Aridibaculum aurantiacum: one gene and its partner. The protein of the gene in region 1 binds, or shares a complex with, the protein of each later gene. Links are inferred from orthologs where the notes say so. Each region holds a gene or a part of one and is shown on either strand. Other genes may lie near its edges.

Region 1 (4,412 bases):
CAATGGCGGAACCTAACAGGTCCAAATTCTCCAAACATGAGTACTACGGTTACAATTGGGGGATTGAAGGTTTATGAGGCCTTTGTCTCCAATCTCAAGGAGGGTGTTTATCAATTTGAATTAACAGTAACTGACAATGATAATGCTGTTTCCTGGGATACGATGAAAGTGACAGTCCTGCCGGACTCGTCCAAAATGAAAAAATATATTGGCTTGGGGTGGGATGATTCCTGCACGATGCGTATTCCCAACTTATCGTCTGCAATACCGTCCACCACTGGTATTAAAGTGTTTCTGTCAAAGTATTCCGGAGGTGGACCTATGCCTGTTTATGTGCCACCTACTGGCTGGTACGAGATACATACGGGTCCGGCATCGTGGGAATGGTACGAAATAAAAAATGATGTTTTGATCATACATGCTGCTCCAAGTTCAGATTGTCGTTCGAACGGTGCTGCTTATGATGTGATGATAATGTGGGACTGATACGAGCTCCATTCATCACAGCATAATGATTTTTTTGTAGACAATTAAATGAATTGGTTAGAAGTACATAGCGTAACGTACTTATTAAGTCCTACATACTTGTGCACCTAGATAAAAGTGGTACCACACAAGCTGACGTTTATCTTCCTTTAATTTAATCAGTTCACAATAAGAACGCCAGACTATGATATATGGAAGTGTACATCTTCGGGTGCTTGTTAAGATCATTGAGTTAATTAAATTATATTTTTTATTAATATATTAAATTGTTTGCATGCCGAAAGCTAGTTAAGCAGCGTCTCATAAGAAGAAAGGTTGGAGAGCGAAGAACTTAGGAAAAACAAAAAAGCCCAGAAGTTGCTTTACGCTTACATTCTGAGCTTTTAGGTTGTGGTGTGGGCCGGGATCGAACCGGCGACACAAGGATTTTCAGTCCTTTGCTCTACCGACTGAGCTACCGCACCTTCTCCCCTTAGGGGCTGCAAATATAACACCTTCTGCTCCAGATTTCCAAAAAGGAATAGAAGAAATAACAAGATTTCTTTGCAGCTTTTCTCCCTGATGAAGAAAAAGATTATCGACCCATATATACCATAAGTATTTGAACATCACTAGGATTAACACCACTAATTCTACTGGCCTGTCCTAGTGTGCGTGGACGAACTTTCAGAAATTTCTGCCGCGCCTCGTTCGATAAAGACATTACTCTATCATAATTAAAAGCTTCAGGAATTTCAAGTTCTTCCATCTGGCTCATCCGCGCCACCAGTTCTTTTTCTTTATTGATATACACATCATACTTTACCTGTATCTCTACTTGTTCTACCACTTCAGCAGGAAAATCTTTGAGCAACTCCTGCAGCTTTGGAGATGCAGAAATAAGCCCGGCCATATCTATAGACGGTCTTAGCATCAACTGGTTCAGCTTCTGCTTTTGGTTGATTGGTGCAGAGCCAACCTTTTTCAGGTAATGATTTATTTCTTCTGGTTCTACTGAATAATCTTTTACCAGCAGCTTTAGCGCTTCTACTTTATGCTGCTTATCCCGAACCTTCTCCATTCTTTCCTGCGTAGCAAGTCCAAGCCTGTAGCTAAGTTCAGTAAGACGAAGATCTGCATTGTCCTGTCGCAGCAGCGTACGGTATTCAGCACGGCTGGTGAACATCCTGTAAGGTTCGTCAGTTCCTTTACTAATGAGGTCGTCAATTAATACACCTATATATGCTTCACTTCTTTTTAAGATGAATGGTTCCAGTTCCGCTGCCTTTTGATGCGCATTTATTCCAGCCATCAATCCCTGGCATGCAGCTTCTTCATACCCTGTGGTACCGTTGATCTGCCCGGCAAAGAATAGGTGTGAGATCTTTTTGGTTTCTAAGGAATACTTCAACTGTGTAGGTGGAAAATAATCATATTCAATAGCATATCCTGGACGGAACATCCTTACATTTCCAAAACCAGGAACCATACGTAAAGCTGCGTATTGAACATCTTCAGGCAACGAGGTAGAAAAACCATTTACATAGATCTCCACTGTATTGAAGCCTTCTGGCTCTACAAACAGCTGGTGGCGCTCCCTCTCTGCAAACCTGTTGATCTTATCCTCAATACTAGGGCAATAGCGTGGACCTACTCCTTCTATTCTTCCTGCATACATTGGTGACCGGTCAAAGCCTGTCTTCAGCATTTCATGTACTTCAGGAGATGTATAGGTTATCCAGCAGCTTCTTTGTTGTTCAGGTTTGATCTTAGGAACATCCATAAAAGAGAAGCCTACAACCTCATCATCGCCCTTCTGCTCTTCCATTTTGCTGTAGTCAAGGCTTCTTCCATCTATACGTGGAGGCGTACCTGTTTTCAGCCTATCGCTCTCAAAACCTAGTTCAACCAGCTGTTCAGTAATGCCTGTAGAGGCTTTTTCTGCCATTCTACCACCACCAAAACGTTTTTCTCCTATATGGATAACGCCATTCAGGAAGGTTCCACTGGTTACAACCACAGATTTTGAACGAATAGAATGACCTAAACCAGTCACTACCCCACAAGCCCTTTCTCCTTCTACGATGATAGACACTACATTATCCTGGTAAAAGTCAACGTTTGGAGTATTTTCAAGCATTTCACGCCACTTCTGGGCGAACAGCATCCTATCACTTTGTGCCCTAGGGCTCCACATTGCAGGACCTTTACTCCTGTTCAACATCCTGAACTGAATGAGGCTGGCATCTGTAACTATACCACTGTAACCACCTAAAGCATCAATTTCTCTTACAATCTGACCTTTAGCTATACCACCCATTGCCGGGTTACAGCTCATTTGGGCAATGGTTTGCATATTCATTGTAACCAACAACACCTTACTACCCAAGTTGGCGGCCGCTGCTGCTGCTTCACAACCAGCATGACCAGCACCAACCACTATTACATCATATTCTTTAAACATCATTCTCTATTAAAAAAACAAAGATAAACCTATGAGGAGGTTTATCTTTTAAATGAATTGTTTCACGTGGAACAGCAGCAAAAGCTACTGTAAACATGAAAAGTCTTGAATTACCATAAAACTACCGTTGTTATAGGCTGAAATTCCTACGCCCATTTCCTTGTATGAACTATTAAGCAGGGATTTCCTGTGCCCCAAATCTGGTATTCCTTCATCTATGTATAGAAAAACAAGGGCTAAGATGGTATTAGAAGGGCCAAAACTGATGTTTTCGCCTGCACATTTCTCTATTCCTCCTTTTACCATCCTATCCTGGAAGGTAGCACCAGAAGGAGAAGTATGAGAAGGAGGGGCATTCCGCTTCTTTAGCTCATTAGCATGTGCTTGGGCAAGAGAAGAAAGAATAGCATTAGGTTTCAGCATCTCTAAGGGACCGGTAGCATAAAGATCCTTCTTTAAACTAGCTGCATAGGAGGTTCTGAGGTTTGGATGAGTAGAAAGAATAGGTGCCACTACACTGTCCCAGAACACTCGAGGCTTGCTCCTGCTGAAATTGGTCCAATAAAACCACTCCCTAACATCAGCAGGCATGGATTTGGTTTCAGGAAAAGAGTACAAAAAGGCTTCAATACCCAAATCTCTTGCTGGCATATTAGGCATAGCACGAACTTCAATGGTGCTTGTACTAAAATGTTGACCAAAAGAAAGAACAGGAGCCAGTAATAACAGGAAAAACAGGGGTTTCACGTGGAACATCAGGTTATAAACGTTTCTCAAATAAACGTAAATAATGATCCTCTTTTTCCCTCATAATTGTTATTTCACGATTCGTTTTGTCTCCATAGCCGCACAGGTGCAAGGCACCATGGAAGATTACCCGTAACAGTTCATTAGTTGAGGTAACCTTATGATCATTAGCATTATCCTTTACCCGATCCACGCTAATGTATATCTCCCCAATAGTACCTTCTGAAGATGGGTCAGTAAGATCGAAAGTGATGATATCAGTATAATAATCGTGCTGAAGATGGTCTTTATTGATCTGCAGAAGGTATTCGTCGCTGCAGAATACATAGTTAAGTTGTGAAAGAGGTTTGTTCTCCAGTTGAAAAAGCTCCTGGATGAATAGTTTAACCACCTTTTTGTTCTTCAAAGGAATAGTAGAAACATCGGCATAAGAGAAGCGTATAGACATATTTAGTTTTTGCTGTTCCAAATTTCGTAACAAAAAGAAGATCAGACCCTATACATTTGACAACAACTATAGAATGATGAGGAAACTATCAGAGGTAGAAATAGGAAAGACAGTAATTATACATTCATTTGAGAAGGATGATATTTTTATAAAGCTAATGGAGATGGGATGTGTGCCGGGGGAAAAGATAAAGGTTGAGCAGAAAGCTCCATTAGGAGATCCTATATCTATAACCGTAGCAGGATATAACCTGAGCTTACGCATAAGCGAAGCTGAGAAAATCATTGT
Region 2 (4,362 bases), on another replicon or contig:
AGTAAGTGCATAAGAATTGGATTCATAAACCTGCCCATACTGTAGTTGCTCACCCGGCTTTTGAAGTTCTTTGCCAGTAACAATAATGGCAACTGATGGTTTGGCAACTGCTATTACTTCGGAAATACCTAAGCCTGCTATGAAACCAATAGCCCCCGCAGTTAATGTAGTTCCCATTTCTAAAGCCAATGCTCTTCTTGGTATTTCAGAACCAATTTGCCGCACATTGCTGCCTTTTACCAAAGCATCATCCAGTACGTGTAGTTGCCTATTCTCTACCACGGCCTTCTCCTGCATCACTACCGTATCTAGTCCTGCGGGAACGGGAGCACCTGTAAATATTCTTACTGCTTGTTTATTACTTGTCGCTATTTCTTTTGCTGAACCTGCCTGCACCTCGCCTACTATAGCTAATGGTTCTCCTTTCCAATCATAGAATTTGAATGCATAACCGTCCATTGACGATTGCATAAAAGGAGGAAAGTCTTGCGGAGCATATATATCTTCTGCCAGCGCTAAGCCTGTTGCATCTTTCAACGATAAAACCTGGGCTGGAAGTTGTTTGCTATGCAGGCGAATAAGGTCTTTTGCTTCTTGTACGGAGATCATTTACTTGTTCTTTATCACTAACCGCCTATGGTTATCATGCTCCTGTTCTTCAAAGAAGCAGTATCCAATTCTTCTATGTTGCCAGTAAATTGGCCACCTCTTTCGGCAGCCTTACTTCCAATAGAATGCCTGATGAGCGGAACGATATCTTCACCTCTTCGCAATGCTGAAAGAAGGTCTGTCTCCTTTTGTGAGAACAGGCAATTCTTCATTTTGCCATCGGCAGTAATACGCATCCTGTTGCAATTGCCGCAGAAAGGAGAAGTGATGGTGCTGATAACGGCGAACGTACCTACATGATCCGGAACTATATACTTTTTCGTCGTATCATGGATATCATCCTTCAACTTAATATAATCGTACTCCTCGCCAACTACCTCCAAGATCTGTTTCCATCCAAATACCTTCTGGCTCTCCCAATGATTGCCGGAAAAAGGCATAAACTCTATGAATCGGATATGAACAGGAAGCGCTTTGGTCATGGCAACAAAAGCATTGATCTCATCATCATTCACGCCTTTCATCATCACCACATTCACCTTTACATGAATGTTCTCCTTCGATAGTTGCCGGATGTTGCTCAGTACCCTTTGATACGCGTCCCTCTTTGTCATCACCTGGAACTTGTCTTTATCAAGGGTATCTAAACTAACATTCACAGATCGGACACCGGCATTCTTTAGGACAGGAATAAATTCATGAAGCCGCGTTCCGTTGGTGGTTAAAGTAAGCTCAACAGGATACCTTGAAAGCTGCTCAATGATTTTGGCTGCATCTTTACGCACCAATGGTTCACCACCTGTCAGCCTGATTTTAGTTACACCCAGCGACACAAATGTTTTTGCTATCTGGTCTATCTCTTCCACCTGCATCAGGTTTGTTGATGCGGTTACAGCATGATCTTCGTCAGGCATGCAATAGAAGCAACGCAGGTTGCAGTTGTCTGTAATAGAAATGCGTAAATAATTATGTATCCTATTGAAGCTGTCGACCAGCATATTGTTGTGAAGTTGTAAGTATAAATCTAAGCAGTTTCACAAGTTTTATAGGAACATATTTTTCTTACGCTATGGGTTCAAAAACTATAGGGTTTCCACTTCAAGTTACTTTCCGATACAAAACTTGCTGAAGATATAATCGAGCTGGTCTTCGTTGGTTATCTCACCGGTGATCTCGCCCAGGTAATGCAGGCAGCGACGAATATCCAATGCTACCAGGTCACCCGGTATACCGTTATCAAGTCCTTCTTTTATTTCTTGTAAAGATTGATCAACCAGTCGAAGCGCTTCGTAGTGTCGCGCATTGGAGATGATCGTATTTTCTTGTTGTAAATTTTCAGATATCACCTGGTCAACCAGCCGTTGCTTTAAGGTTTCTATGTTGCGTTTGTTGGCTGCAGATATAAACAACACCGGGATCTCTGAATATTTTTCAGCCAACTCTTCATCAGTTGCTTTATCTGCTTTATTTCCTACAAGTATGAATTTTATTTGCTGCTGGTTCATTTCGTTTACCAGCACCAGTAGTTCAGCTGTAGTCATTTCTGTTACATCAAAAAGATACAGGACCACGTCGGCCTGCTTCATTTTCTCCAGGCTTTTTTCAACACCGATGCTTTCTATAACATCGTGCGTATGCTGCCTGATACCTGCCGTATCAATCAGCCTGAACAGAATACCGTCGATATTCAGGATCTCCTCAATGGTATCGCGGGTGGTACCTGCAATTTCACTTACAATTGCACGGTTCTCATTCAGCAAAGTATTCAGCAAAGTAGACTTGCCGGCATTTGGTTTTCCAATAATGGCTACCTGCACACCATTTTTGATAACATTACCCAAAGCAAAGGATGATAATAACTGGGTAGTTGTGATACCTGCAGTTTCGATAAGTTGGTATAGCTGGGTACGATCAGCAAATTCTACATCTTCCTGGCTGAAATCCAATTCCAATTCGATAAGTGCTGAGAAGGAAAGAAGCTGATCACGCAGTTGTTTTAGAACAGAAGAAAATCCGCCACGGATATTCTGAAGCGCATGTTTGCGGCTCGCTTCGGTATTGCTGGAAATTAGATCAGCAACAGCCTCAGCCTGGGTAAGATCTAGTTTTCCATTTAGAAAAGCACGTTGAGTGAACTCTCCTGCTTTTGCCAGTCGAGCCCCTCCTGCAGTAAGCGCTTGTATGATCTTTTCCAACACATAAGGCGAACCGTGAGATGAAATCTCTACTACGTTCTCACCAGTATAAGAAGCTGGCGCTTTATAAAGTGAAATAACTACCTGGTCTATGGCTATACCATCCTTCTTTAGAAGTCCCACATGCAGTGTATGCGATGGCTGATCTAAAAGATTTTTAGAAGGAAATAATTGATTGGTGATATGGATGGCATCATTTCCACTTAGCCTTACAACGCCAATGGCGCCTACACCTGGTGGTGTAGCTAAAGCAACAATCGTATCATCCCATCCTGCCAGCTTACCTAACATAGTTATTTATTAGAGGCTGCAAGTTAGGTACAAAAAAAAGATCCCCCGGATTGGAGGATCTTAATAAAAAAGCCAATGTGATTATTATTGGTCTACCACCTGGAATGTGATGTGCTGTATAGCCTGGTAAATTACGTTACGACCATTTTGTACAGCTGGATCCCATTTAGGACCTCTTTTGATAACCTTTACTGCTTCTGGTCCGCAACTAGGACAAGCTTTTGGAACATCAATCGCTTGCACGTTACTGATGCTACCTTCTTTGTCCACGATGAATTGAACTCGTACAGTGTAATTTCCTGCAGGAGCGCCATCATCAGCTGCTACGTTAGCGTTCAGGTTTCTTTCAAGGAACCTTCTCCAGGCTTCAGGTCCACCAGGGAATTTTGCTTCTTTTTCCACTTTGGTGAAAACCTTGTCGTAGTCTTCTTCTACCTTTTTAGGAGCTTCTACTACACCAGTACCTTTTTCTTCTACCGGAGGGGCAACAAAACCTTCGTCTTTCTTACCTTCCTGGTTGATGGTACCGATCTTAGTGTCCTCCATCTTTTCTATCTCTTTAATCTGCTCTTCAGGCTTCACCTGCTCATCCTTCACAATTTGCGGAGGAGTGAATTTGGTGATCTCCACTTTTGGTGGCTCTGGAGCAGGAGGCGGCGGAGGAGGTGGTGGCGGCTCAGGCTTCTTCTCTTCCTGCTTTTTAATATCCTCTAATTGCACGTCCTGTACAATTATTTGCTTACCCTCATCTTCCGGACCACCTGCGAACAAAGTGGTTAGAATAAGAAGTAAAGCTGCCAGGAGCATTACACCCAAGGCAATACTAAGCCTGCGGGAGTAAGTCTTACGCAGCTGGTAAGCTCCGTAGTCCTTGTTCCTACCCTCAAAAACGATGTCGAGGATGTCGGCAGTTCGAAGTTGATTAATATCCATTTTTGATGTCTTTAAATGTTAGATGCATGTGGTGTAGAAATCCATAACAAAAATTATCCGCCTGCTCCTTCAGTTAAACTAACTAACTGTGCTTCAACAGGAGAAATTTCCACTAAGGCGTAACGCTTAATGTCATTAATCGTCATCTCATCAAGAATATCTACTACATCTTTATACGTAGACTCTGGTCCAGGTTTGATAACTATTACCAGGTCGTCAGCAGGCGTTCTTCTTTTCTTTTCAATGATCACATCGCGGATCTGCTTCATAGTGCTCGACTTGAAGTTTGAACCGGTAGGATCCAATTGACCTTCATAATAAAAGACACCTGTGT

The links. The genes of interacting proteins can lie anywhere in the genome.
Region 2: the proteins of mnmG (region 1) and mnmE are in contact, whole or in part, in a solved structure (PDB 9HIP), measured with the Escherichia coli proteins. The link is inferred for Aridibaculum aurantiacum from one-to-one orthologs.

What each region holds. Positions count from the first base shown.
Region 1 is NZ_JAFEWC010000004.1:188,492-192,903, reverse strand. What follows is about bases 496-3,361. They hold mnmG (tRNA uridine-5-carboxymethylaminomethyl(34) synthesis enzyme MnmG), read right to left. Parts: upstream 2,930-3,361; coding sequence 1,061-2,929; downstream 496-1,060. Other genes in these bases: J4N22_RS19175 (CAP domain-containing protein), read right to left, coding at 3,014-3,361. In the rest of the region: J4N22_RS19190 (PKD domain-containing protein), read left to right, coding at 1-486; more of J4N22_RS19175, read right to left, coding at 3,362-3,676; rRNA maturation RNase YbeY, read right to left, coding at 3,690-4,124; J4N22_RS19165 (FeoA family protein), read left to right, coding at 4,198-4,412. UniProt on the Escherichia coli protein: NAD-binding protein involved in the addition of a carboxymethylaminomethyl (cmnm) group at the wobble position (U34) of certain tRNAs, forming tRNA-cmnm(5)s(2)U34.
Region 2 is NZ_JAFEWC010000003.1:161,384-165,745, reverse strand. Bases 905-3,720 are described here. They hold mnmE (tRNA uridine-5-carboxymethylaminomethyl(34) synthesis GTPase MnmE), read right to left. Parts: upstream 3,096-3,720; coding sequence 1,713-3,095; downstream 905-1,712. Other genes in these bases: J4N22_RS14535 (energy transducer TonB), read right to left, coding at 3,180-3,720; moaA (GTP 3',8-cyclase MoaA), read right to left, coding at 905-1,607. In the rest of the region: J4N22_RS14550 (molybdopterin molybdotransferase MoeA), read right to left, coding at 1-609; more of moaA, read right to left, coding at 627-904; more of J4N22_RS14535, read right to left, coding at 3,721-4,028; J4N22_RS14530 (ExbD/TolR family protein), read right to left, coding at 4,082-4,362. UniProt on the Escherichia coli protein: Exhibits a very high intrinsic GTPase hydrolysis rate. Involved in the addition of a carboxymethylaminomethyl (cmnm) group at the wobble position (U34) of certain tRNAs, forming tRNA-cmnm(5)s(2)U34.